One region of the Lelliottia amnigena genome, then DNA from elsewhere that is predicted to be linked to it. Evidence: predicted binding sites of a transcription regulator. Region 1 holds the regulator's gene; the other holds the start of a gene.

The links. The regulator Fur, encoded in region 1, represses iron uptake genes when iron is present. The targets are predictions, from matches to a motif close to ATAATAATGAGAACNACTATCAA.
Region 2: a site for Fur is predicted at 1,872-1,894, ahead of feoA (ferrous iron transporter A). Genes of this name have one in related genera too.

Annotation. Positions count from the first base shown of each region.
Region 1 covers NZ_CP077236.1:3,057,953-3,061,678, forward strand. Annotated here, with positions in the region: gene chiP (chitoporin ChiP) at 1-929, shown strand, start outside; gene chiQ (ChiQ/YbfN family lipoprotein) at 984-1,313, shown strand; gene fur (ferric iron uptake transcriptional regulator) at 1,439-1,885, opposite strand; gene fldA (flavodoxin FldA) at 2,177-2,707, opposite strand; gene ybfE (LexA regulated protein) at 2,865-3,152, opposite strand; gene ybfF (esterase) at 3,281-3,726, opposite strand, start outside.
Region 2 covers NZ_CP077236.1:1,419,175-1,422,900, reverse strand. Annotated here, with positions in the region: gene feoB (Fe(2+) transporter permease subunit FeoB) at 1-1,572, opposite strand, end outside; gene feoA (ferrous iron transporter A) at 1,603-1,830, opposite strand; gene I6L74_RS06800 (Tex family protein) at 2,105-3,726, opposite strand, start outside.

The sequences.
Region 1 (3,726 bases):
CGCTGTTAGCCCCACACTGGAGCTTTATGCCAGGGACGTATCAGGGCGCTGAAGCCGGGGCAAACTTTGACTATGGCGATGCGGGCGCGTTGAGTTTCTCCTATATGTGGACCAACGAATATAAAGCGCCATGGCACCTTGAGATGGACAAGTTCTATCAGAATGACAAGAAAACCAAAGTCGAGTATCTCCACTCGTTAGGGGCGAAATATGACTTTAAAAACGATTTAGTGCTGGAAGCGGCGTTTGGTCAGGCAGAAGGATACGTGGATCAGTACTTCGCCAAAGCCAGCTATAAATTCGATATCGTTGGCGGCCCGCTGTCGACCAGTTATCAGTTCTACGGTACGCGTGACAAAGTCAGCGATGGCGGTGTGAACGATCTGTATGACGGCACGGCATGGCTTCAGGCGCTGACCTTTGGCTACAAAATCGGGCAGGTTGATTTACGCCTGGAAGGGACATACGTGAAGGCCGAAGGTCAGCAGGGCTACTTCCTGCAGCGTATGACGCCGACCTACGCATCTTCAAATGGTCGCCTGGATATCTGGTGGGATAACCGTTCGGATTTCAACGCCGATGGCGAGAAAGCCGTATTCTTCGGTGCCATGTATGACCTGAAAAACTGGAATCTGCCGGGCTGGGCAGTTGGTGCATCTTACGCGTATGCATGGGACGCAAAACCTGCTGATATGGCGACGCCGGACGCTTACTACGATCCGAACTATCGCCTGAAAGAGTCCTCATACAGCCTCGATGCCATCTACACGCTTCAGGACGGTCGCGCGAAGGGCACGATGTTTAAACTGCACTTCACTCAATACGACAACCATTCCGACATTCCAAGCTACTCGGGCGGTTACGGCAACATCTTCCAGGACGAGCGTGACGTGAAATTCATGGTCATCGCACCCTTCACCATTTTCTGATGAACGCGCCGGCGGGATGATTCCCCCCATCCCGCCGGAATGGAGACTGATATGCTGAAAAAATGTGTTATCGTCGCGATGCTTGCATCGGGACTGGTCGCTTGCGCACAACCGCAGGCACCAAAAGAAGACTCTCGACTGAAAGAGGCCTACAGCGCCTGTATTAACACCGCCGAAGGATCGCCAGAAAAAATTGAAGCCTGCCAGAGCGTGCTGAATGTGCTGAAAAAAGAGAAAGCGCACGAGCAGTTTGCGACGCAGGAAAATGTGCGGGTGCTGGATTACCAGGCCTGTATCCAGGCGCGTCAAACCGGCAACGATCAGGAAGTGGCAAAGCGTTGTGACAAGATCTGGCAGGAGATTCGCAGCAATAACAGCAAGTAATCCTCTTTTGCCACGCCCGGCTGTGCGCCATCCTGATGTGAGTTGGATGGCGCACAACCGGGTTTTTTATTTATAGCAGGCAAAAAAAAGCCAACCGTCAGGTTGGCTCAGTGTATGAAAAACGATTATTTCGTGTCGTGCGCGTGATCGTTTTCGCGGCAATCGCCTTCAGCACAGTGACCGTAGAGGTACAGGCTGTGGTTGGTCAGACGGATACCATGACGAGTGGCAATCTCACGCTGACGAGATTCGATAGATTCATCGCTAAATTCAATCACCTTGCCGCAATCCAGGCAGATGAGGTGATCGTGGTGATGCTGTTGTGTCAGTTCGAAAACGGATTTACCGCCTTCAAAATTATGACGGGTGACAATCCCGGCGTCATCAAATTGGTTCAGAACGCGATAAACGGTCGCCAGGCCAATCTCTTCGCCCATGTCGATCAGACGTTTATACAAGTCTTCCGCACTGACATGGTGATTGTCCGGCCCTTGCAGTACTTCCAGAATTTTTAAACGAGGAAGCGTAACTTTCAGGCCAGCCTTCTTTAATGCGGTATTGTTGTCAGTCATGCGGAATCTGTCCTGTTGCTAAACGATTCACTTCTAAAGAAGAAGTGACAGAAAATGCACTTGGGATAATGCGTTTCATTATAGAACTGCCATGCCTAAATGAAAACTGCAAGTCTCAAGCAAAGTATGCTTATAAAAACGTGGTATCGCCAACAAAGTTGAGCGAAGGCATCCACTTTAACCTGGGATATTGTACAGGTATGAAAGCAAAAGTTAAAAATTTGTAGCAATTATTTTAATTGGAATTACCTATCAATGCGGCGCAACAGTTTTGCAGCGCCGCACGATCAATCAGGCATTCAGGATATCGTCGAGGTGAAGTTCTTCGCGGATCTGCTTAACCCATTTGTCTACGCGTTCTGCGGTGAGCTCTGGTTGACGGTCTTCGTCAATCGCCAGGCCCACAAAATGATCGTCATCCGCAAGGCCTTTAGACGCTTCAAAGTGATAACCCGCCGTTGGCCAATGACCGACAATCGCCGCGCCGCGCGGTTCGATGATGTCGCGAATGGTGCCCAGCGCATCACAGAAATACTCTGCGTAATCTTCCTGGTCACCGCAACCGAACAGCGCGACCAGCTTACCGTTAAAGTCGACTTCTTCCAGCGTTGGGAAGAAATCGTCCCAGTCACACTGTGCTTCGCCGTAGTACCAGGTTGGAATGCCCAGCAGCAGAATATCGTAACCTTCGAGATCTTCTTTGCTGCTCTTCGCAATGTCATGGACGTCGGCAACGTCTTTACCTAGCTGTTTTTGAATGTTTTTTGCGATGTTTTCGGTATTACCGGTATCGCTGCCGAAGAAAATGCCGATGATTGCCATGAGTAAAATAACCTCTTGAAACTTAATGGTATGGTGGCACAAATTGTCCACGGATGAGGGCAATCATAGCAGAACAGAGAAGTCAGCGGAAACAGCTATCACGCGGGACTGCACTCTGTGCTACATGAAAGTGGGGTAAGGGCGATTTTTCAGACTTTTACTGTGAATGGCGCAATGCCTGCAGTTGCAGCATAAGCATCTCTTCGATCAGCTCGCTGCGGCTGATTTCACGGGCCTCAGCCAGTTCGCTTAGGGCGTCGACTGCGTCCGCATTGAGTTTTAACTCGACGCGTTTAAGCCCACGACTTTTGTCGCGTTTAAGCTGGTTTCGCTTATTGATGCGCAACTGTTCATCGCGCGAAAGCGGATTGGTTTTAGGTCGTCCCGGTCGACGTTCAGTCGCGAACAGATCTAATGTCGTACGGTCCGTTTGTTCTTTGGCCATGATTCAGAGACTTCGGGGAAAACGAGCGGCCCTGCTATTGCCGGGGCGATGAGCGCGACATCATACATTACTGATATCAGCACGCCAACGACTGGAGGCCAACAGGCGTCCAGTCGCTGACATTTTAATCAAATCGCGTTCTCAGAGAGATAACGGCGGATGGCGCGCAGCACCGCGTCCGGTTTTTCGGCGTGAACCCAGTGGCCTGCACCGGCAATCACATGCGCACGCGCCTGCGGGAATTGCGCCAGCAGCGTATCGCGATAGGCTTCTGTGACATACGGTGAATTGCCGCCGCGAATAAAGAGCGTAGGGGCCTGCCAGGCTGGAATTGGCTGCCAGCCAACAATGTTATCGTATTGATCCCACAGAACCGGGACGTTAAACCGCCACGCGCCCTCGACGAACGACTTCAGCAGAAACTGCACCACGCCTTCTTCATCTAAATGCTCGCGCATAATCGCCGCAGCCTGCTGACGGGTTGCAACGCCCGCCTCAGTGACGGCGTTGATCGCCGCAAAAATTTCGTCGTGTCGACGCACATCGTAATCCACAGGTGCTACATCAATCACCA
Region 2 (3,726 bases), 1.6 Mb from region 1:
AATGCTGACAATCACGATCACTTTACCTGCACGTAAAACAAAGCCTTTCAGACGCTGCCAGGTTTGGATCAGCAGGCTTTTCACGTGCGGAACGTGATAAACCGGCAGTTCCATCACAAAGGGTGACGCTTCGCCGCGCATGATGGTGTGTTTGAGCATCAGACCCGTGAGAATTGCCATCACGATGCCGAGTATATACAGCGAGAAGACCGCCAGCGCGCCTTGCTGGCCGAAGAAGGCCGCAGCAAATACGGCAAAAATGGCCAGGCGCGCACCGCAAGACATAAACGGTGCCATCATGATGGTCATCAAGCGCTCGCGAGGCGCATCCAGCGTACGCGCGCCCATCACCGACGGCACGTTACAGCCAAATCCAACAATCAGCGGAACGAAGGATTTACCCGGTAAACCGAGCGCTTGCATCAGACGATCCATGACGAATGCCGCGCGGGCCATATAACCTGAATCCTCAAGGAAAGAGAGGAACAGATACATCATGCCAATTTGCGGTACTAACGGCAGTACGGTGTTAACCCCGCCGCCAATCCCCTGAGCCAGGAAAATGGTCAACCATTCCGGGAAGTGCAGCGTGTAGCCAACCCATTGCAGCCCGTGAATAAAGATAGCCACCGACCCCACATCAAACAGCGGTTGTAACGCCCCACCAATGTTAATGGCCAGCAGGAACATCAAATACATCACCAGCAGGAATACCGGCAGGCCGAGAAAACGGTTCAGAATAATTCTATCGACAGCTGCGGTGAAACGGCTGTGTTCCGCCGTCAGCGTGTTACTGACCACTTCGCAAATGGCGGCAATACTTTGATAGCGCGCATCGGCGATATGCAGCGCCGGATCGTCGAGTTGTTCATTGAGTCGTGCGAGGGAAAGATCCAGCTTCTGCGCGGCATCGCCTGCATAGCGACGGCTATAAATATCGCCTTCCAGCATTTGCAGACCGAGCCAGCGGCGCTGTTTTTGCGGCATCGTCTGCGCCATTTCCTGCGCCAGATGATCGGCTTCTTGCAGCAGCGGTTTGGCGTAATGCACCAGCTCGAGATCGGTATTTTGCGAGTGACGATCGACGGCCAGCTTTAAGGCATCAATACCCCGTGCGCGGGTCGACACCAGAGGTACAACCGGGCAGCCAAGGCGAGCGGAAAGCGCGTCGATGTCGATGCGAATTTGCTGTTTTTCTGCCAGGTCGAGCATGTTTAGCGCAACGATGCACGGAATGCCCAACTCGAGCAATTGCAGCGTCAGGTAAAGGTTACGTTCGAGATTGGACGCATCGACGACGTTAATCAGTAAATCCGCATCACCACTCAAAATATAGTGGCAGGCAATTTGCTCATCGAGCGAGGTCTGCGACGAAATCGTGGTTAACGAATAGGTCCCGGGCAGATCAACGAGCGTGACGAGATTGTCGGTCGTTGAAAAATGACCTTCTTTACGTTCGACCGTTACGCCAGCCCAGTTTCCCACGCGCTGACGTGCGCCGGTTAACTGATTGAATAACGTTGTCTTGCCGGAATTAGGATTACCAATTAAGCCAATGGTTAATTTTTTCATTGTTGTAGACTCGGAATAACGACTGGCGATTTATCGGGTTAAGGCTTCGACTTCTAATAAGGCGAGGTCTTTTTTGCGCAGGACCAGATTAACGCGTCGGGTTTCGATATGAACTGGATCGCCCAACGGCGCAATGCGAACGACCTGGAAGGACGAGCCAGGCAACATGCCTAATGACAGCAGTTTCTGACGATACGCCGGGCTAATTTCGCGGGAAAAACCGGTAATTTTCCAGGCACTGTCTGGTGTGAATTGCATAGACACCACTTTCACCGAAGGTTAAATAATCAACAGATGCAATGATAATGAGAATGGTTTCTACCAGCAATATTTAAAATGTGACGTAATGTTGTTATGGCTATTAATTCGCGGACAGTTTGACCTTGCTCAATATTTAATGATTTTGCAAGTGAGAGGGAAATCACTTATTTGTTAACGAAGTGATAATTGTCGGTTTAAATACGGATATGCAATCGGTTCCACATTGCATAAATAACCCTCCGCCTTTTCAGGAGGAGGGTGAGATGCAGAATTAACGCTTTTTACCCATCGCCGCAGCGAGCGCGTCCATCATCGCGCTGTTGCCTGCGGGCTGGGCGTCGCGACCGCGCGGTTGCGCCGGTTTTGCCGCCGGGCGCGCCTGTTCGCGTGCACCACCGCCGTTGCCACGGCGTGCGTTGGTTTCGCCAGGCTGCTCATCCAGACGCATTGTCAGCGCGATACGCTTACGCGGCATATCCACGTCGAGCACTTTCACCTTCACGATGTCGCCCGCTTTCACTACGGTATGCGGATCCTGAACAAACTTATCCGCCAGGGAAGAAATATGGACCAGACCGTCCTGATGCACGCCGATATCGACAAATGCGCCAAAGTTGGTGACGTTAGTGACTGCGCCTTCCAGAATCATGCCAGGCAGCAGATCTTTCATCGTCTCCACACCTTCAGCAAATTTCGCCGTTTTAAACTCAGGACGCGGGTCGCGGCCAGGTTTTTCCAGCTCTTTGATGATGTCAGTAACGGTCGGGATACCGAATCGCTCATCGGTGAAATCGACGGCTTTCAGGTTGCGCAGTTCCGCGCTGTTGCCCATCAGATCTTTCAGCGCTTGCTGCGTGACGGCCAAAATGCGTTCCACCACCGGATACGTTTCCGGGTGAACCGTTGAGGCGTCCAGTGGGTTATCGCCGTGGTTGATACGCAGGAAACCCGCGCACTGTTCAAAGGCTTTTGGCCCGAGACGGCTGACGTTGAGTAACTGCTGACGGTTCCGGAACTGTCCGTTTTCATCACGCCAGGAGACGATATTTTGCGCCATCATGCGCGTCAACCCAGCCACGCGGGTGAGCAGCGCGACGGACGCGGTGTTCAGATCCACGCCAACGGCGTTCACGCAGTCTTCCACTACCGCATCCAGCTTACGCGCCAGCTGGGTCTGGCTGACGTCGTGCTGGTACTGACCCACACCAATAGATTTCGGATCGATCTTCACCAGCTCGGCCAGCGGATCCTGTAAACGACGGGCGATAGAGACGGCGCCGCGAAGGGAAACGTCCAGATCCGGGAATTCCAGCGCAGCCAGTTCGGACGCGGAATAGACCGATGCCCCCGCTTCGCTCACGATCACCTTCTGTGCGGTGACTTTCGGGAACTGTTCCTGTACGTCCAGGAAGAAGCGTTCGGTTTCACGCGATGCCGTGCCGTTACCAATCGCCACCAGCTCGACGTTATGTTTCTCGCACAGCGCCGCCACGGCCACGGCGGCTTTTGCTGCCTGACCGGTGTGCGGATAAATCGTGTCGGTGGCGACCAGCTTGCCGGTGGCGTCAACGACCGCTACTTTCACGCCGGTGCGCAGGCCGGGATCGAGACCCATCGTGGCGCGCAGACCCGCCGGAGCCGCCATCAGCAGGTCATGCAGGTTACGGGCAAAGACATTGATGGCTTCGTCTTCAGCGCGTTCGCGCACGGTGCCCATCAGTTCGGTTTCAAGGTGCATCAGCACTTTGATACGCCACGTCCAGCTCACCACGCCTTTACGCCAGCTATCAGCGGGCGCGTTATTCAGGCGCAGGCCAAGATGGTCGGTGATGATCTGCTCGCAATAGCTCTCTTTCGGCGGCTCATCAAACTGCGGATCGGCATTGAGAGAAA